2 linked regions of the Fodinicurvata sp. EGI_FJ10296 genome follow. The protein of the gene in region 1 interacts with the protein of each later gene in a pairwise test. Links are inferred from orthologs where the notes say so. Each region holds a gene or a part of one and is shown in the gene's direction. Other genes may lie near its edges. The genes, in order: ABZ728_RS04300 and ABZ728_RS03200.

Region 1 (12,747 bases):
TCGCACCAAGCGCCGCCGGATCGCCGTTCATCGCACGCTCGGCGGATATCGTCCGAACGTCTTCTATGTCTCCCGGGGGAACCACGACCGGAAGGTCGTTGGCCGCCGGATCGAGGCTGCGCCAGGCATCGTGCCAGGGATTATCGCCCTCCCACAGTCGAGCGCCGCCGGACGCCAGATAGACGGGAAGGATTACCGTGTTCTCCGTAGCCACCTCTGTGAAGGTCGCCTCGCGCTCGCGCAGCAGGTCGCGGACCGCTTCGGGCCGGAAATCGACTGCAAGGGTCGCACGATATGTTCCGCCGGACGCACTCTCGCTTTCGACGCGGGTCGCGGCGATCAGGTTGGCGATGGTGTTCATACCGACGGCCTGCGGGTCGACGCGGCTCGTCGGAACCGACAGCCGGTCGAGGAGCTGAACGAAGGCGCGGCGTTGCCCTTCGTCAAAGGCGGCACTTCGGGCATCATTCATCGACGACCCGCTCTGCTCGACGGTAACGCCGCTGACAACGAAATTATCGTCCGATTGCGCGGCAACGGGCGCGCTGGTCAGCAAAGCGACCAGGACGAGCACCATACCCGCCAATAACGATGCAGTGAGGAAGGAGCCGGTATTGGACTGAACGGGACTGAAGGAACCGATACCGGAGTGGGCAGTGACGGACGGGGAGCCAAAAATTTCACGACGCATTGCAATGCCTTCTGTTTCCGCTAAGCTGCGGCACATCCGGTCGTGACATCCGAAGATTGATCAGCCACGACCGCAAGCCGATGCATCGATACGATGCTTCGATACGGACAGTCTACTCTAGCGAGGCCGCCATCACTACACCATCCGAAACGGGCACCCCCGGCACTGGCGGACCCGGCTTCACCGGGCCCGGCAGTGATGACGCGTACAAGAACTCGGGCGTCGATGTGGATGCGGGTAACGCCCTTGTCGAGGGTATAAAGCCGGCGGCCGGATCGACGCAACGGTCCGGCACCATGGGCGGTCTCGGCGGCTTTGGCGCATTGTTCGATCTCCGCGCCGCCGGATTCCGCGATCCGATTCTGGTTTCCGCAACCGACGGGGTCGGCACAAAGCTCAAGGTCGCGATTTATACCGAACGCCATCAATCGGTCGGCGTCGACCTGGTCGCGATGTGCGTAAACGATCTTGTGGTACAGGGCGCCGAACCGCTGTTCTTCCTTGACTATCTGGCAACGGGGCGTCTGGACCCGGCCATGGGAAAGACCGTCGTCGAGGGTATCGCCGAAGGCTGCCGACAGGCGGGATGCGCCCTGATTGGCGGCGAGACGGCGGAAATGCCGGGAATGTACAGTGCTGGCGACTATGACCTTGCCGGTTTCGCCGTTGGCGCGGCCGAACGCGGCACGCTCGTCGACGGCAGCGGCGTCAAGGCCGGCGATGTCATCCTTGGCCTGGCCTCAAGCGGCGTCCATTCGAACGGCTTCTCGCTGATCAGAAAAATCGTCGATACGGCATTGGTGACCTATGACGGTCCGGCGCCGTTCGATCCGTCGGCGTCGCTGGGTGACATTCTTCTGACTCCGACCCGGATCTATGTCCGGCCACTGCTGGATCTTATCCGCTCGACCGGGCCTGCGACAGGCGGTTCGCCAGTCAAGGCCCTCGCCCATATCACCGGCGGCGGACTGATCGAAAACATACCCCGCTCACTGCCTGCTGGATTGGCGGCCGACCTGGATGGGGCCTCCTGGACGCTGCCCCCGGTATTTCGCTGGCTGAAGGAGAATGGCGCCCTTTCCGCCCGCGATCTCGCGCGGACTTTCAACTGCGGGATCGGGATGACAGTGGTGGTGGATCCGGGCGACGCCGATGCGGCGATCGACCGACTGACGACCGCCGGCGAAAGCGTCTGTCGTATCGGGACTGTCGTAGCGGATGAAGGTTCCGGTTCCAGAACGCTGCTGCGCAATGTCGACAGTCTCTGGGCAGGCCACTGGGCAGGATAATCACGTGCACGAACCGAACACCGGGTACGACGGCAACGGGACCCGCCCCAGAGTCGCGGTACTCATTTCCGGACGCGGCAGCAACATGGGCGCGTTGGTCGATTCGGCAAGGCAGGATGCCTTTCCCGCCGCCGTGACGGCTGTGATCTCCAACCGCCCCGGCGCCGCCGGCCTGGACTACGCACGCCGCGCCGGAATCGAAACTCTGACAATCGATCACAAGGCATTCGGCAGCCCTTCTGAATTCGAAGCGCAACTGGACGCGGCGCTGAAGGCCAGAGATATCGAACTGGTGTGTCTGGCAGGCTTCATGAAGCTCTTGTCGGCGGCGTTCACCGAACGCTGGGAAGGGCGCCTGCTGAACATCCATCCGTCGCTGCTACCGGCGTTCAAGGGCCTCAATGTGCATCGTCGGGTGATCGATGCCGGTGTCCGCTTGACGGGCTGCACCGTCCATCTGGTAACGGCGGATATGGATTCCGGCCCGATCCTGGTGCAGGCAGCGGTACCGGTGCTCCTCGACGATACCCCCGATCGTCTGGCGCAGCGGGTGCTGGCGGCTGAACATTCCTGCTACCCGCATGCTTTGTCATTGTATGCTTCAGGAAAACTGCAGCTTTCTGCGGGCAAGATCATTGCCGTTCCCGGCGACCCGCCGGAACACGGCAACGCCAACGGGACTCCGCCAACCTGCATGATAATGGCGCCGACCTTCGCCGGGACGACTGCAGGCGACCCGACGCGGGATGCATGATCGTTCCCGCCCGATGGCACTCATCAGGTGCCGGACGGACCTGCCGGATCGATTTCCCTTGTCAAAGCCGATGACGAAATTTAAGTACCCTCTAACGCGAAAACGCTCTTGGGATGAATGACATGGCAGCCGACAATCATCGTACGTCCGAACACGATGACTTGATGGAATCTCGCCGCCAGATGTGGAGCGGCTTCATCAGGTTCAGTACCTATTCCATCGTCGGTGTCTGCCTTATCCTGATCGGTCTGGCCCTGTTCCTGGCCTGATCGCCGGACGGATACATTCGCCGACAGATGTTTTCCGATCATGTGCAGCATCAATGCATCACGAAGATTGACGGCTTACACCCGTATCGGGCTCAAGAAACTGTACGAAACGGCGGTGTACCGAATTGACGCGCCGGGCGGGTCGATCCTCGTTCAAATAGACGCCGCCAAGCGTCCCTATGCCGGTCCACGCCGCATTCGACCCGGCCATTGGACCGCGGATGACCCTCGCGCTTCAAAATTGTTTCCCATCGGCGCCGATTCCGCGGCAATCGTCACCGCCGACAACCCATACAGCCGCCATCGCGCGGCAACCTTCAACGCCGCCGCGCATCACCGTCTGATCCTCAGGGTGCGGAAAAGCGGCCACCGGTTTCTTCACGCCGCCGGGATTGACGTAAGCGGGCGGTGGCCCCCGGAACCCGGTCTGTGCATTCTCGGCTGCTCACTCAGGCATGCTTGCGACCTTGCCGCTGCGTTCGGCCAAGCGGCCTTTGTCTGGATCGAACGTGGCTGCGGCGCACGCGTTCAATTCACATGATAATGACTGTAAAAACTGATAATGACTGTAAAAACGAAAAGCCGGGAAATCGCCCTCCCGGCCTCTCGAGTCACATGATCCGAATCGTCGGGTTACAATTGGTCCGGTTAACCGACGATTTCAGTGCCGGCGAAGAAGAACGAGATTTCCTCGGCGGCCGTGTCGGCACCATCGGAGCCATGGACCGAATTGGCCTCGATGCTTTCGGCGAAGTCTTTGCGAATCGTTCCGGCGTCGGCATTGGCCGGGTTGGTCGCACCCATGATTTCCCGGTTCTTCGCGACGGCGTTCTCGCCTTCGAGAACCTGGACGACGATCGGCCCGGAGACCATGAACGCGCACAGCTCGCCGAAGAAGGCCCGCTCGGCATGTACGGCATAGAACCGCTCGGCCTGCTGGCGGGTCAGCTGGATACGCTTCTGTGCGACGATGCGCAGCCCGGCGCCCTCGAATCGGGCGTTGATGGTGCCAGTGAGGTTCCGGCGCGTTGCGTCGGGCTTGATGATTGAAAGAGTACGTTCGACGGCCATTTCGGCACCTGCTGTAAATTGCGTTAAATGTTCTCGTAAGACGTTGGGTGTTGAGACACCTGGACCCGCGGCCTTATAACCGCACCCGCACCGGCGGGCAACCGCGTCGGTAACATACCCAGATCCTGGTACGGACAGTCGTTTATGTTGAAACTCGATTCCATCACCTATCGTATCGAAGGCCGGCTGCTTCTCGATGGCGCCAGCGCGACGATTGACCCCGGCCATCATGTCGGTCTCATCGGTCGCAACGGCACCGGCAAGACGACGCTGTTCCGTATGATCACCGGTGAACTGGCCCCGGACAGTGGCGAAATCTCGCTTCCGTCACGGTGGTCGGTCGGCACCATCGCGCAGGAGGCGCCGGACGGCGACACGACGCCGCTGCAGGCGGTCCTCGATTCCGACCGCGAGCGCGCCGCGCTGCTGGCCGAAGCCGATACGGCAACAGACCCCATGCGCATCGCCGAGGTCCACACCCGCCTGGCCGATATTCAGGCCTATGCCGCACCGGCACGGGCCGCTTCGATCCTGGCCGGCCTGGGCTTCGACGAATCGGCGCAGGGGCAACCCTGCGGCAGCTTTTCCGGCGGACTGCGAATGCGGATCGCATTGGCCTCGCTGCTGTTCCGGCAGCCCGACCTGCTGCTGCTGGACGAACCGACCAACCATCTGGATCTCGACGCGACGATCTGGCTGGAATCGTTCCTCAAATCGTATCCGGGCACGATTCTCATCATCAGTCACGACAGGTCGCTGCTGAACCGCGCCGTTTCCGGCATCATTCATCTGGAGGGCCGCAAACTGACCGGCTATGCCGGGAACTATGACAAATTCGAGGAGACCCGACGGCTCCAGCGCGAACTGCAGTCGGCTCAGGCCAAGAAGGTCGAGCGACAACGGGCCCACATGCAGGCGTTCGTCGATCGATTCCGCGCGCAGGCGAACAAGGCGCGACAGGCGCAGAGCCGCCTGAAAGCGCTGGAAAAGCTGCCCGACGTCCAGGTCCCGGTAGACGACACACCGATTCACTTCGATTTCCCGGCGCCGGAGCCGCTGGCCTCGCCGATCATCACGCTCGACAAGGTCACCGTCGGCTATGACGGCAAGCCGGTCCTGAAGAATCTCTCGCTCAGGATCGATATGGACGACCGGATCGCACTGCTCGGTGCCAATGGTAACGGCAAGTCGACCCTGACGAAACTGTTCGGCGGCCGCCTCGATCCCATGGATGGCGAGATTCAGAAATCGCGTCATCTCAAGGTCGGCTATTTCGCGCAGCACCAGCTTGACGAGGTCGATCCGGCTCTCACGCCGCTGGAGAACATGCGGCACTTTGCCCCCGGGGCGACCGACCAGCGCCTGCGCAACCATCTAGGGCGGTTCGCTTTTGGCCGCGACAAGGCCGAGACCAAAACGGCCGCGCTGTCCGGCGGCGAGAAAGCCCGCCTGCTGCTGTGCCGCATCGCCTGGGAAGCGCCGCATATTCTGCTGCTCGATGAGCCGACGAACCATCTCGATATCGACAGCCGGCGCGCGCTACTCGATGCCCTGAACGCGTTCCCGGGCGCCGTAATCCTCGTATCCCACGATCCGTTTCTGGTCGATCTTGCCGCCGAACGGCTTTGGCTCGTCGAGCGCGGTGGTTGCCGTCCGTTCGACGGCGACATGGATGATTATCGCAAGTATCTCGCCGACGCCCGGCGGACCGAGGCCGCTTCGATCAAGGCGACCTCGCTTTCCGGTAATGGCGACGCGACCGACGCGACGCCCGAGGGCGCAACAGCCAGGCCAGGCGCCGGATCGACACCATCGGGTGAAGACGACGCTGCCGCACGCCGATCCCAGCGGCGCGACGCCGCAGAGCGTCGCAAGGCAAAGGCGCCAATCCGAAAGGAACTGAAGTCTGTCGAGGCGCGGATTACCGGCCTTCAGTCGGAATGCGCCAAGCTGGAGGCCGCGCTGGCCGATCCGACGCTTTATCAGACGCGTGCCGAGAGCGCGACCGAACTCCAGAAAAAGCTGCATGACACGAACACCGCACTGAAGAGTGAAGAAGAACGCTGGCTCAGCCTTCAGGAGACGCTGGAGGCGCAATAGATCTTTCAGGCGCCCTCGCGGCTGCTTGTTGAGGCGCCTTCGCGGCTGCTTGTTGAGGCGCCTTCGCGCCGGTGGCGCTCCGACCACCGCCCCTGCTCGTCCTGCTGCCAGTAGCTCAGGGTGTGCGTGGTCGAAAGCGCAAGGCGGTAGCGCTCCCGCGCCAGCGCAAGACTTTCGGCGTCGTCGCCGTTGAACAGATCGCAGACCAGCGTGAGCCCCTCCAGGCTGACCGTCGGCTCACCGTCCGGCGGTCCGACATCGTCGGTCAGGAACAGAACGCTGGCCTCGTTCGGATTTTCGATCCGGTCGGTAATCCAGATCGGCTGTCGCTCGGCTTCACCGTCCCGGCGGGTCCCATGCGGCAGAAAGCTTCGGTCGTCGAACGTCCAGAGCATCTCGGCATAGGCTTCCGCCCGCTCCTCGGACCCGGCAACGACGACCGCCCGGAGCGAGCGTTGCAGACATTTCGTCAGCAAGCTAGGCAGAGCCCGGTCAGGGCCCGTGCGCATCAGGTGATAGAAGCGGATTTCCACTATTACGCCCGTTGGCCCTCAACCGCCCCGGGGTACACGCAGGTCCCCCGGGGTCAGTGGTTCGTGTTCTTACTGATTTTCGTAGTGGTCGGCGACGAGCCGGTCCAGCAGCCGAACGCCAAAGCCCGTTGCGCCGCGCGGGTTGGTCGCCCGGTCTTTTTTCGACCAGGTAACGCCGGCGATATCGATATGAGCCCAGGCCACATCGTCGGCGACGAAGCGCTTCAGGAATTGTCCGGCAACGCTGGCGCCACCGAAACGACCCTGGCCGATATTCTTCACATCGGCGGCATCGCTGTCGAGCTGGCGATCGAAACCCTCGCCCAGCGGCATGGCCCACAACGGCTCATCCACCGCTTTGGATGCCGCCAGCAGCTTGTCGCGCAGATCGTCGTTGTTGGAGAACAGGCCCGCCTGATCCTCGCCAAGGGCGACGATTATGGCGCCTGTCAGTGTCGCGAGATTGACCATGGCCGCCGGCTTGAATCGGTCCTGCGCATAGTGAAGAATGTCGGCGAGTACCAGTCGTCCTTCGGCATCGGTATTGAGAACCTCGATCGTCTTCCCGGACATCGATCGGACAATGTCGCCCGGCCGCATCGCCGAACCCGACGGCATGTTCTCGACCAGCCCGATGATGCCGACGGCATTGACCCTGGCCTTTCGACCTGCCAGCGCCTTCATCAAACCGGTAACGACACCGGCGCCGCCCATATCCCACTTCATGTCCTCCATACCGGCGGCGGGCTTGATGCTGATGCCGCCGGTGTCGAAGGTCACGCCCTTGCCGACGAAGGCAATCGGCGCCTCCTTGGCCTTGCCGCCGTTCCAGGACATCACGACGACCCTGGCTTCGCGTTGCGACCCCTCGTTGACGGCCAGCAAGGCGCCCATGCCAAGCTTGCGAAGCTTTTTCTCTTCGATGACTTCGACGGTCAGCCCGCTCTTCTCCAGTTCCTGGCAACGCTGGGCGAACACTTCGGGATAAAGCTCGTTTGCCGGTTCGGAGACCAGATCGCGCGTCAGATTGACACCCTCGGCAACCTTTTGCAGCGCACCATAAGCCTTCTTGGCAGCGCTTTTCCGGTCGACGGCTATCGTTACCGCTCCCAGTGTCGGTTTTTCGTCGTCCTTCGGTGCGGCCTTGTATTTGTCGAACCGATAGGATCGCAGATAGAGGCCGAAGCCAAGATTGGCAGCGAGACCGGGCGTGTCCGGGGCGTCCTGTTCGCCCGCATCGGGAAGATCGAAGGCGATTGTCGCGTCGGTCGCCTTGCTTGACCCGAGTGCGGCACGGATGGCGGCGCCGATCTTCTGGCACCGGCCGGCGTCGATATCCTTGCCGCTTCCCAGACCGGCGAGAAGGACCGCACGTGGCCCGCCGTCACCGGCAAATGGCAGCCATAGCGTTTCCTCGGCCTTGCCGGAGAATCGGGCTACGCCGTTCAGCGCCGCCGATACGGCGCCGCCGACCGCATCATCCAGCGCCTTTGCGGCGGGAGTCAGCACACCTTCGGCCATAACGCCGACCACCACGACCACCCCATCCCTGGCGATTTCTTTGCTGTCGAAGGCGATCGGATCCGCAAATGCTACCTTCATCGGTTCCTCTTTGTCTGCGATCGAATTTGGGGTCGGGCACATCCGGAACGCGAATGTCCTACCCGCGAAACGGTCCGCCGCCTGACCCCCGGACTTGCCAAGCACGGCTTTCGCCATCATACCGACACGGACAACGAATAGCAGCGAGCAATGCCGGTCGGGAAACGCGGACGGCCAACTTCTGGGTATTGGGCACGGCAGGTAGATGGACCGTATCAGCCTCTACATATTTCGTCACCTTTTCGTCGCCACCGTTCTGTCGGTCGGGGTGCTGGCCGGTGCCGTGTGGTTGAGCCAGTCGTTGCGGCTCCTTGAGGTCATCGTCGACGGCGCCGCGCCGATCGGGTTGTTTTTCCAGCTCGTCGCGCTGTCGATGCCTCATCTCGTGGCTGCGGTGGCGCCGCTCGGGATGATCGGCGCCACCATCTTCACCTATAACCGGCTTGTTTCCGACAGCGAACTGATCGTCATGCGGGCCGCCGGCATGAGCCCGATGCAGATCGCCAAGCCCGCCATCATGATGGCCGGTTGCATCGCGATCCTCAGCTATGCCCTCAATCTCTATGTCGTGCCCCTGGCGACACAGCAATTCGAATCGCTTCGTGCCATGGTCGCCAACGAATATGCCGCAACCCTGCTGCGGGAGGGGCAGTTCAACGACCTCGACGGCACCATGACGGTTTACTTCCAGGAGCGGGACCGGCTGGGAAATCTGAGCAATATCCTGATTCACGATACGAGCGACGGCCAACGGCCGGTAACCATCCTGGCACGGCAGGGGGCGCTGGTCGAACGGGGTGAAACGCGCGAAGTCGTCCTGTTCGACGGCCAGCACCAGGAGCACGACACCCGCAACCACGAGACCGAAATCCTGCACTTCGACCAGTACGCGGTCGACTTCTCCGATATGGCCGGCGACTTCCAGACAAGCGACTGGCGATCGCCGCGCGAACGTTTCCTGCCCGACCTGCTGTTTCCTGACATGGAAAACGAACGCGACGTCCGCGCAGAAGGCCGCCTGATCGCCGAAGCCCACCAGCGTCTGGCGACGCCCCTGCTCGCGTTTGCGTTCGTCGCTCTGGCGCTGGGGATCATGCTGCAGGGGGAAATCAACCGGCGCGGCATGCCGGGCCGCGTATCCCTCGCGGTTTTGGCCGTCGTCCTGGTCCAGGCGATGTCACTCGGCCTCGACAACGTTCTGCAAAACAACCTCATGCTCTTTCCGGTACTTTATCTCTTGCCGGTGGCCGGCTTCGGAGTCGGCATGCACCTGCTGCACAGACGTCCGAAACCGCCGCCGCCGATGCCGCGCTCGAAAATCGAGCAGCCAATTGCCGGGGCACCGCAATGATGCCAAATCGCGTGCTGTTCAAATACATCGTCCGGCAGTTCCTCACCTGGTTTGCCGCCATCATGGCCATCCTTCTGGGCATCATTCTGATGTTCGAATATGTGGAAATGCTCAGGCGGGGCGCCGACCGGCCCGACATCACCATGGGCGTGGCGCTGCGGCTTTCCGTTCTGAAGATGCCGGAAGTGGTCGAACTCGTATTTCCATTCGCCGTCATGTTCGGTGCGATGTTCACTTTCTGGCGAATGAATCGCAGTTCCGAACTGGTCGTCATCCGGTCAGCCGGCCTTTCCGTCTGGCAGTTCACGTTGCCCGTCATTGCCGCGGCCGCCCTGCTCGGCGCAGCGATGATTGCCGTTCTCAATCCGCTGTCGGCGACCATGCTGGCGATGTACGAAGAGGAAGAGGCACAGTGGTTCTCCGGGCGGGAGACGGTGCTGGACATCTCCGGCGGCGGATTATGGCTGCGCCAACGCGACGACGACGGCACGTCGGTCATTTTCGCCCGTGTACTCGACGGGCCTGGCATTTCCCTGAATGATGTCACCTTCTTCCTTTATAACGACAGCGAGGCCTTCGAGACGAGAATCGACGCCATGTCGGCGGATCTGGGCGACAACGAATGGCGCCTGCAAAATGCCTATGTACTGGAAGGCGCCGGCCGTCCGACGGTGCACGAGACGTTGACTGTTCCAACGACCCTGACGGCAGGATGGATCGAGAACAGCTTTGCGTCGGCACGCACGATATCGTTCTGGACGCTGCCGGACTTCATCGAAACAATGGAAAGTGCCGGCTTTTCGGCTCGGTCCCATCGGCTGCGGTTTCAGTCGCTGCTGTCACAGCCGGTGCTGTTCTCCGCGATGGTCCTGTTCGCGGCCGTATTTTCGCTTCGGCAAACCCGCCGTGGCGGCGCCCTGGCCATGAGCGTTGCCGGCATCGTGACAGGTTTCCTTGTATTCGTTTTCAGTGATATCGTCAGGGCGCTGGGCGCGGCTGAAAACCTGCCGATTCTTCTGGCGGCCTGGGCGCCTGCGTTCTCGACACTGCTTTTGGGCGCGGCGACGCTGCTTTATATCGAGGACGGCTGACAATCGATCCCGGCGGCCGGCCACTGGGCACCAGCCACCGGCACCATCCCGGAACCGACGCTTCAAACCGCGATGCGGCGCCCGTACATATGTACCGACTGTATCGACCCAAGGCGAAAGACGGCGAACCATGATGTTGTATCGACGAAGCTTGACGACCTTCACCTCACTGATCGCAGCAGTGTTTGCGGCGATTATTCTTGTGTCTCCCTTTTCTGCCGAGGCGCAGTCGGTCGAGCGAATTGCAGCCGTGGTCGATGACGGCGCCATTACATCGTCCGAGGTCGATGGCCGGGTCAGGCTCGCCCTGGTGGCATCCGGTCTCGCCAACACGGCCGAGAACCGCGAGCGACTGCGCTCGCAGGTGATGAGGACGCTTATCGACGAGGAGCTGCAGCGCCAGGAAGCCGACCGCTTCAACATTGAGGTAACCGATGCCCAGATCGACGAGGCCCTCGCCGACATCGCCCAGCGTAACGGCATGAGCCGGGAGGCCTTTCTCGGCATGATGGGCAACAACGGGGTGCCGGTATCGACATTGCGCGACCAGTTGGAAGCACAGATAGCCTGGGCACGCCTCGTCCAGAGTCGATACGGCTCGCAGGTCGCGATCAGCGAATCCGATGTGGACGACATGATCGCACAAATCGAGGCGACACGCGGCGAGACGGAATATCTGCTTTCCGAGATCTACCTTTCCGTCGACGGATCCGCCGGAGAGGCCGAAATGCGTCAACTTGCGGATCGCCTTGTATCCGAGATCCGCTCCGGTGCCTCCTTTGCCGACATCGCCCGGCAGTTCAGCCAGGGGGCCGGCGCCACCGAAGGTGGCGACATCGGGTGGGTCCCCGTTGCGCAACTGGACGATGACATCGCGGCGGCCCTGCAGGGTGCAACGGCCGGCACGACGACCAGCCCGATCCGATCGACATCCGGCTATCACATCATGCGGGTGCGCGACACGCGTCAGTCCCTGATGCCGTCGGAGAACGACACCATCGTCGATCTTCGGCGCTTCGCGCTGGCGGTGCCGCCGAACGCACCGCAGGACCACTCCAACGCCGTGCTGCAGATCGCCCACGACGTCAGCCGGAACGTCCGCGGCTGTGGTTCGTTGCAGCAACGTGCGGACGAGTTGGGTATCGGGGAAACCACCGATGCCGGAAGTGGGCGCCTCGGCCTGCTGCCACAAAGTGTCAGGTCGCTGATCGCGGATCTTCCGATCGGCCAGCCGACGGCTCCATATCGCATCGACGGCGGCGTCATCATCTATATGGTCTGCGACCGGGAGCGCCCGACGACAACGGCACCATCGCGAGAGCAGGTCCGGGCGAGCCTGACGCGAGAGCGTCTCGACATGATGCAGCGCCGGTACATGCGCGACCTGCGCAACGCGGCCTATGTCGAAATCCGGGAATGACAGGGCGGAAACCGACAGCGGTAACCATGGGGGAGCCGGCGGGCATCGGCGGTGAGCTTACGCTCGCCGCGTGGCGTCGCGCGGATTCGTCAGGCCTTGCCCCATTCTTCGCGATCGACGATCCTCGGCGCCTGTCCGCTATTGCCGATGGATTGGGTCTGGATGTGCCGATCAGGGAAATCGCGGCGCCTGCGGACGCAGAGCGTCATTTCCCCGATGCCCTGCCCGTCCTGCCCGTCGGCACCAGCATCACGGCCGATCCGGGGCACCCGTCGCCGGCGTCAGCCGCCGCCGTTATCGCCAGTATCGATCGGGCTGTTTCCTTCTGTCTCGACGGCAGCGCCGGTGCGGTGGTCACTCAGCCGATTCAGAAGGAAACGCTCTACCGGGCCGGATTTTCCCATCCCGGTCATACCGAATATCTGGCGGCTCTTTGCGGGGGCACAGCGAAGCCGGTCATGATGCTGGCTTGCGCCGATTTGCGGGTCGTCCCGGTCACCATTCACCAATCCCTGGCAACGGTTGCCGAGACCCTGAACGCGGACCTGATTGGCGAGACATTGGCAACGACCGCCA
Region 2 (7,882 bases), on another replicon or contig:
ATGGCGGGTCGCCGGCCAATTTCCTGGACGTCGGCGGCGGTGCGACCAAGGAAAAGGTCACGGCCGCCTTCAAGCTGATCCTCAGCGACGCCAATGTTGAGGGCATTCTGGTCAACATTTTCGGCGGGATCATGCGGTGTGACGTCATTGCCGAGGGCATCGTGGCCGCAGCGCGTGAGGTGGCGCTTCATGTGCCGCTCGTCGTCAGGCTGGAAGGCACCAACGTCGAACTGGGCAAGAAGATACTGGCCGAGAGTGGTCTGGCGATCGTTTCCGCCGACAATCTTGCCGATGCCGCCGATAAGATCGTTACTGCCGTGAAGGAGGCCAGGTAATGGCTGTTCTCGTCGACAAGAACACCAAGGTAATCTGCCAGGGCTTCACCGGCAATCAGGGTACCTTTCATTCCGAGCAGGCCATTGCCTACGGCACCCGTATGGTCGGCGGCGTGAGTCCCGGCAAAGGCGGAACGACGCATCTCGATCTGCCGGTCTTCAATACGGTTGCCGAAGCCCGCGACAAGACCGGTGCCGATGCGACGGTCATTTACGTGCCGCCGCCCTTCGCCGCCGATGCGATCCTTGAGGCGATCGACGCGGAGATTCCGCTGGCCGTCTGCATCACCGAGGGCATCCCCGTCCTCGATATGGTCAAGGTCAAGCGCGCCCTTGAGGGGTCCGGCACGCGCCTGATCGGGCCGAACTGCCCGGGCGTGATCACGCCGGATGCCTGCAAGATCGGCATCATGCCGGGGCACATCCATCGGCGCGGCAAGATCGGCATCGTCAGCCGGTCGGGCACACTGACCTACGAAGCCGTCGCGCAGACGACGGCGGCGGGGCTGGGGCAGTCGACCTGCATCGGGATCGGCGGCGACCCGGTGAACGGCACCAACTTCATCGACTGCCTCGAAATGTTCCTGGCGGACAACGAGACCGAAGCCATGATCATGATCGGCGAGATCGGTGGATCGGCCGAGGAAGAGGCAGCCGAATTCCTGAAGGCGGCCAAATCGAAGAAACCCGTAGTCGGCTTTATCGCCGGTCGCACGGCCCCTCCGGGACGTCGCATGGGGCATGCCGGTGCGATCATCGCCGGAGGCAAGGGCGGCGCCGAAGACAAGATCGATGTCATGCGATCGGCAGGCGTCCACATCGCCGACAGCCCTGCGAGTCTCGGATCAACGATGGTTGAGGCCCTGAAAGGCTGATGGTGGTCGTCCATCCGTCCCGAAATGTCGCAGCCGTTGCAAGGGCGCCGGAATTGTCTCGGACGATGAGCGCCCTTCCGGCGCTGGAGCGATCTGATCGGGGTCGGTCCGGCCGGCATGGGATTTCGGGACATCATAATGGACAGCAAATGGATGCCATCGGGAGCGGTTCCGGTGGCGTCTTGCTGTTCTGGCGCCGTGGAGAGCAATGGCTCTCCACGCAAGGCCGGGACGGCAGGGAACCGCGTTAACAGGGCGGCGGACGGTATCGTTCGCCGAATCGAGTACGATGGGCAGTCAGGCAGAGCAGACTTCGTTCCTTTTTGCGCACAACGCCAGCTTTATCGGCGATCTGTTCGCACGGTATCGGGAGGATCCGACTTCCGTTGACGAATCCTGGCGGTCGTTCTTCGGGTCGCTGGGCACGGAGGCCCAGGAGGCGCTCAGTGACGTGACGGGGCCGTCCTGGTCGCAGCCGCAAAACGGCGCGGCTGATCTGTCGCCGGATACGGCGCCCTATGCCGACGCTTTCGAGCTGACCGCGGCGCTCCCGCCCCCGGCAAAGGGGGCGAAAAAAGGGAACGGTGCCGCTGCGCCGGCCGAGGGGGCCAGCCACGAACAACTCGTCCAGGCAACGATGGACAGCATCAGGGCGCTGATGCTGGTGCGCGCCTACCGTGTCCGCGGACACCTCGAGGCTCAGCTCGATCCGCTCGGTCTTGAAAAACGCGAACATCACCCTGAGCTCGATCCGAAGACATATGGCTTTACCGAAGCCGATATGGATCGGCCGATCTATCTGAATATGGTGCTGGGCTTCGAACGGGCGAGCCTGCGGCAGGTCATGGAGCGGCTGCGGGCCACTTACTGTGGTCATATCGGCGTCGAGTACCTCCATATTCAGGATCCGGAACAGAAAGCCTGGATACAAGAGCGTATCGAATCGGCCGAAAACCGTACGGATTTCACGGAGCGGGGGCGTCGGGCCATTCTTGACAGGCTGACGGCATCGGAAATCTTCGAAAAATTCCTGCACCTCAAATACACCGGGACCAAGAGATTCGGCCTCGATGGTGCGGAGTCGCTGGTGCCGGCGATCGAACAGGTCATGAAACGCGGCGGCCAGCTTGGTCTTCAGGAAATCGTCATCGGCATGTCCCATCGGGGGCGGCTGAACATCCTGGCCAATGTTATGGGCAAGCCGTTCGCCGCGATTTTCTCCGAGTTCCAGGGCAATCCTGCAAGTCCTGAGGATGTTCAGGGCTCCGGCGACGTCAAGTACCATCTCGGCACGTCGTCGGACCGCGATTTCGATGGCAGCACCATCCATCTGTCGCTGACGGCGAACCCCTCCCATCTCGAAGCCGTCAATCCCGTCGTCGTCGGCAAGGTCCGCGCCAAGCAGGCCCAGCAAAAGGACACCGAGCGCGAGAAGGTCATGGGGCTGCTGCTTCATGGCGACGCGGCTTTTCCCGGCCAGGGCGTCGTGCCGGAAACACTGATGCTGTCCGAATTGAAGGGCTATCGGATCGGCGGGACCGTTCACTTCATCGTCAACAACCAGATCGGCTTCACGACGTCGCCGAAATTCGGGCGCTCGTCGCCCTATCCGACCGATGTTGCAAAGGGAATCCAGGCGCCGATCCTTCACGTCAACGGCGACGATCCCGAAGCCGTCGTCCATGCCAGTAGGATCGCCATCGAGTTTCGCCAGCGATTCAAGAAGGACGTCGTCGTCGACGTCGTCTGCTATCGACGGTTCGGGCACAACGAGGGTGATGAGCCGGCCTTCACCCAGCCGCTGATGTACAAGACCATCGCCGGGATGCCGACCACACGGCAAGTCTATGCCGAGCGGCTTGAGGCCGAAGGCGTTCTGGAGAAGGGCGAAGGCGAGCGGCTCGCGGAAGAATTCCAGCAGAAGCTCGAAAAGGAATACGAGGCCTCGTCCAGCTACAAGCCCAACAAGGCCGACTGGCTGGGCGGTGCGTGGGAGGGCCTTTCGATCGCAACGGGCGAGGAGCGCCGGGGACGGACGGCCGTTGCGGAGAAGACACTGCGCGAAGTCGGCCGGGCCATTACCCATGTTCCGGAGACGTTCAACGCCAACAGCAAGATCGTCCGCCAGCTCAAGGCCAAGGCCAAGGCCATCGACGAAGGCAAGGGCATCGACTGGCCCCTGGCCGAGGCGCTTGCCTTCGGCACGCTGTGCCACGAGGGTTTCCCGGTCCGTCTCAGCGGCCAGGACAGCGGCCGGGGTACGTTTTCGCAGCGTCATTCGGTGTTGATCGACCAGGACACCGAGAAAAAATACGTTCCTCTCAACAATGTCGCCCCGGGGCAGGCCGCCTTCGAGGTGCATGACAGTCCGCTATCGGAGTTTGCGGTCATGGGCTTCGAGTACGGCTATTCGCTGGCCGAGCCGAAAGCCCTGACGCTTTGGGAAGCCCAATTCGGCGATTTCTGCAACGGCGCCCAGATCATCATCGACCAGTTTCTCTCCTCCGGTGAGCAGAAGTGGCTGCGGATGTCCGGGCTCGTCCTCTTGCTGCCTCACGGTTACGAAGGACAGGGACCCGAACACTCGTCGGCCCGGCTGGAGCGGTTCCTGAACCAGAGTGCAGAGGACAACTGGCAGGTCATCTATCCGACGACTCCGGCCAATTATTTCCACGCCCTTCGGCGCCAGCTTCACCGTGATTTCCGCAAGCCGTTGATCGTGATGACGCCGAAGTCGATGCTTCGCCAGAAATATTTTGTCTCCGACATCGAGGAATTCGTCGGCAACAGCACGTTCCACCGGGTGCTTTTCGAGAATGGACGCGACAAGCAGGACAAATCGGTCAAGCGGGTCGTTCTGTGCACAGGCAAAGTCTATTACGACCTGCTTCAGGAACGCGACGCCCGCAAGCTGAACGACATTACGCTGGTGCGGCTGGAGCAGCTCTATCCGTTCCCTGAAAAGGCGCTGTCCGAGGAAGTCGAGAAATACCCGAACGCCGACGTCGTCTGGTGCCAGGAAGAGCCGGCCAATATGGGCGCATGGTATTTTGCCGACCGACGGATCGAGGCAATGCTGGAAAAGATCGGTCACAAGGCGAAGCGGCCGAAATATGCCGGCCGCCCGGAAGCCGCATCTCCCGCGACAGGCGTCGTGCGCTGGCACCAGCGCGAGCAGGCGGCTTTGATCGATCAGGCCCTGACGATTGACGGAAGCTAAAGGGCAGGACCCGGGTTTTGCCGGGAATGACTGAGTTCCGGGCATCGATTGCCGTCGTCACCGCTGAAAAAGTGGAAACCGCCGGTACCCGATGCCCACGCACACTCCTTGTCGGCGCATTGGCGCGGAAGTAGAAAACAGCAGGTATCCGACCATGAGCACAGATATCGTCGTTCCGGCCCTGGGCGAATCCGTAACGGAAGCAACCATCGCCAAATGGCTGAAAAAGCCGGGCGATAAAGTCGATCGTGACGAGGCCGTCGTCGAACTGGAGACGGACAAGGTAACGCTGGAGGTGAACGCCTCCGAAGCCGGCGTGCTGGAGGACATTGTCGTGTCCGAAGGCGAAACCGTCGAAGTCGGCGCCAAGCTGGGATCGATCGGTGCCGGCAGCGGCGCAGCCGCGAGCAGCAAAGAGGCGGCTTCTTCCGACACCCGGGCTGCCGAAACCAAATCCGCTGAAACGTCCGGTTCGGAAAAGGGCGGCAGTACCGCGCAGTTGGCGGCGGACGCTTCCCAAGGGTCGGATGACGATACGGCGGTGATGCCGGCGGCCCGCAAGATGATTGCCGACAACAAGCTGGATGTCGGCAAGATTGCCGGTACGGGCAAGGACGGCCGCATCACGAAGCAGGACGTACAGGATCATCTGGACGGCAAAGGCGGGGCCGCCAAACCCTCCGGCGGAAAGGCCGAGGCCAAACGCGATTCCGGCGGTACGATGACGATCGATATCCCGGCATTCGAGCGGCCGGCGACGACCGATCGCCCGAAAAAGGACCGCGAGGAGCGGGTCCGGATGTCCAAGCTGCGCCAGACGATCGCCCGGCGGCTGAAGGAAGCCCAGGACACCGCGGCCATGCTGACCACCTTCAACGAGGTCGACATGACCGCTATGAAGGAGGTACGCGAAGCGTACAAGGCCGGATTCGAGAAGAAGCACGGCGTACGGCTTGGATTCATGTCGTTCTTCATCAAGGCCTGTGTACAGGTTCTCCAGGAACTGCCGGCGGTTAACGCCGAGGTCGACGGTACGGACATCGTCTACAAGAACTATTACGACATCGGTGTCGCGGTCGGCACGCCGCAGGGGCTGGTGGTGCCGGTAGTCCGCGATTGCGATCGGCTTTCCTTCGCCGAGGTCGAGCAGACGATCAACGGCTATGGCAAGAAGGCGCGGGACGGAAAGCTGAGCATGGCCGACCTGACCGGCGGCACTTTCACGATCTCCAACGGCGGTGTCTATGGCTCGCTGATGTCCACGCCGATCCTCAACCCGCCGCAATCGGCCATTCTGGGCATGCACAAGATCCAGGACCGGCCTATGGCGATCAATGGCAAGGTCGAGATCCGGCCGATGATGTATCTGGCGTTGAGCTACGATCACCGCATCGTCGACGGCAAGGAAGCGGTGACGTTCCTGGTCCGGGTGAAGGAATATCTGGAAGACCCGCAGCGCTTGCTGCTTGAGGTCTGATTTGCCGGCAAGAGGCGTCCAGTGGGTTGGGGTGAACCGATGAGCGCAACGACCAGGCCGCGGCGGTCCATGCTGTTCATGCCGGGCCAGAACGAGCGCGCGCTGGCGAAGGCGGGAACGCTTGCTGCCGATTCGGTGGTTTTCGATCTGGAAGATGCCACGGCGCCCGATGCGAAGCCGGCGGCGCGCAATGCGGTCGTTGAGCGATTGCGGGCCGGCGGGCTGGCGCCGCGTGAGGTGCTGGTGCGGATCAACGCCCTGGACACCCCATGGGGACCAGCCGATCTGGACGCACTGGCCACGGCCGGTGCTGACGGAATCGTCCTTCCCAAGGTCGAGTCACCGGACGTCATCACCGACGCCGGCCGGCGGCTGGACACTTTGGGAGCGCCGCCCGGCCTGGCGATATGGTGCATGGTTGAAACGCCGATGGGAGTCCTCAATGTCCGGGAACTGGCCGCCGTTGCTGCAGTTGGCGGTGGGCGCCTGGCCGGTCTCATCATGGGCACGCAGGATCTGGCCAAGGACCTTCACGTAAACGACACCGCCGACCGTTTGCCGATGGTGGTTGCTCTGGGCACCTGCCTCATCGCTGCGCGAGCCTATGGGATAGTCGTGATTGACGGCATCCATGCCGATCTCACCGATGCGGCGGGTCTGGAGGCCGTTTGCCGGCAGGGCGCCGATCTGGGCTTTGACGGCAAATCGCTGATCCATCCCAAACAGATCGATGCGGCCAACGCGGCCTTCGCGCCGTCATCCGAGGCGGTCGACCGGGCCCGGCGGATCATTGCCGCGCATTCCGAAGCGATTCGCGACGGCCGCGGCGTTACCGTCGTGGACGGGCGTCTCATCGAATCGCTTCACGTCACCGAGGCGCAACGCCTCGTCGCGCTCGCCGAAGCGATTGGAAAGATCGGAAAGGCCGGCGGCCAGGGACACAGTTAGTTCTTCCCGGACTCTGGAGCCTTTTGAGGGACCGGTGCCGGACCGCCGTATCGGTGCAGACCCGTGCCATGGTGCCGAAGCCAGGCCCGTGCTGCGTCGGTCTCCGGAAACAGTTCCCGACACAGGCGCCAGAAGCGCGGGCCGTGATTCATCTCGGCCAGATGGGCCACTTCATGCGCGGCGACATAAGAGGCAATCCATTCCGGCGCCAGAATCAGCCGCCAGGACAGGTTGATACGGCCGGTTGAGGAACAGCTGCCCCAACGCGAAACGGTATCGCGCACGGCGATGCCGGTTACGGGCCGTCCCAGACGCTGGGCGTGGTGCCGGACATGGCTGCCAAGGCTGTCGCGGGCCAGCAGTCGCAGAAAATCCTCGACCCGGCGCGGGACGTGGCAGGGATCGCCGCCGGTGGTCAGGGCATCGTCACTCATGATCACGCGGTGGCCGGTTTCAGGATCGTGACGGATCAGCCGGTCCCGTCCGCAAACCGGAACTGGAACCCCCGGCTCGAAAGCGACTTTCTGAGGGCTCTTTCTGATTTGCGCGGCCAGCCAACCGCTATGGCGCCGGACCATGTCATCGGCCGTCTGCATCGACACGCCCAGCGGCAGCGTCAACCTGAACCCGCCACTGCGGATGTCCTGACGCAGCGTCAGGCGCGTCGCCTGGGCGGACCGGACAATCCTGATCTCGATATCCTGGCCGTCGATGGCCAGTGATAGCGACGTCGGCGGAGTCGAAAGCAACCCCGGCCGTTTGACCGAACGGGTCCCCGATCGGGACAAGGCCTTGAAGAAATCGGGCATCCGCGCCCTCTGGGGAATCACCGGCAGTTACGGACTTATCATAGCCGAAACACGGCAGCGGCCGATACAAGGGATTGCGACGGCAAGGCTTTGACGTCCTGAGGGAATGCGCCACAACGAGTGCCCGAGGGTGGCGGTGTTGGTGCCCGCTATCCGTGTCCGGTGGCCTCTTTGCGCCGCGACCAAAGGATGCTAAGAGAACAACAATGTCATAAACG

The links.
Region 2: the proteins of ABZ728_RS04300 (region 1) and ABZ728_RS03200 interact in binary tests that used the Escherichia coli proteins (3 or more experiments, as listed by UniProt). The link is inferred for Fodinicurvata sp. EGI_FJ10296 from one-to-one orthologs.

What each region holds. Positions count from the first base shown.
Region 1 is NZ_JBFCVL010000002.1:177,592-190,338, forward strand. The notes cover bases 3,774-6,696. They hold ABZ728_RS04300 (ABC-F family ATP-binding cassette domain-containing protein), read left to right. Parts: upstream 3,774-4,218; coding sequence 4,219-6,174; downstream 6,175-6,696. Other genes in these bases: ndk (nucleoside-diphosphate kinase), read right to left, coding at 3,774-4,074; ABZ728_RS04305 (DNA polymerase III subunit chi), read right to left, coding at 6,180-6,696. In the rest of the region: ABZ728_RS04270 (DUF2066 domain-containing protein), read right to left, coding at 1-691; purM (phosphoribosylformylglycinamidine cyclo-ligase), read left to right, coding at 748-1,980; purN (phosphoribosylglycinamide formyltransferase), read left to right, coding at 1,985-2,734; ABZ728_RS04285 (hypothetical protein), read left to right, coding at 2,857-3,003; ABZ728_RS04290 (DUF3293 domain-containing protein), read left to right, coding at 3,044-3,544; more of ndk, read right to left, coding at 3,652-3,773; more of ABZ728_RS04305, read right to left, coding at 6,697-6,707; ABZ728_RS04310 (leucyl aminopeptidase), read right to left, coding at 6,777-8,309; LPS export ABC transporter permease LptF, read left to right, coding at 8,515-9,660; LPS export ABC transporter permease LptG, read left to right, coding at 9,657-10,751; ABZ728_RS04325 (peptidylprolyl isomerase), read left to right, coding at 10,882-12,171; 4-hydroxythreonine-4-phosphate dehydrogenase PdxA, read left to right, coding at 12,168-12,747. UniProt on the Escherichia coli protein: Genetic data indicate it may be involved in ribosome assembly or function.
Region 2 is NZ_JBFCVL010000001.1:705,982-713,863, forward strand. What follows is about bases 1,182-4,630. They hold ABZ728_RS03200 (2-oxoglutarate dehydrogenase E1 component), read left to right. Parts: upstream 1,182-1,499; coding sequence 1,500-4,430; downstream 4,431-4,630. Other genes in these bases: sucD (succinate--CoA ligase subunit alpha), read left to right, coding at 1,182-1,210; odhB (2-oxoglutarate dehydrogenase complex dihydrolipoyllysine-residue succinyltransferase), read left to right, coding at 4,585-4,630. Also shown: sucC (ADP-forming succinate--CoA ligase subunit beta), read left to right, coding at 1-335; more of sucD, read left to right, coding at 335-1,181; more of odhB, read left to right, coding at 4,631-5,907; ABZ728_RS03210 (CoA ester lyase), read left to right, coding at 5,947-6,855; ABZ728_RS03215 (M48 family metallopeptidase), read right to left, coding at 6,852-7,664. UniProt on the Escherichia coli protein: E1 component of the 2-oxoglutarate dehydrogenase (OGDH) complex which catalyzes the decarboxylation of 2-oxoglutarate, the first step in the conversion of 2-oxoglutarate to succinyl-CoA and CO(2).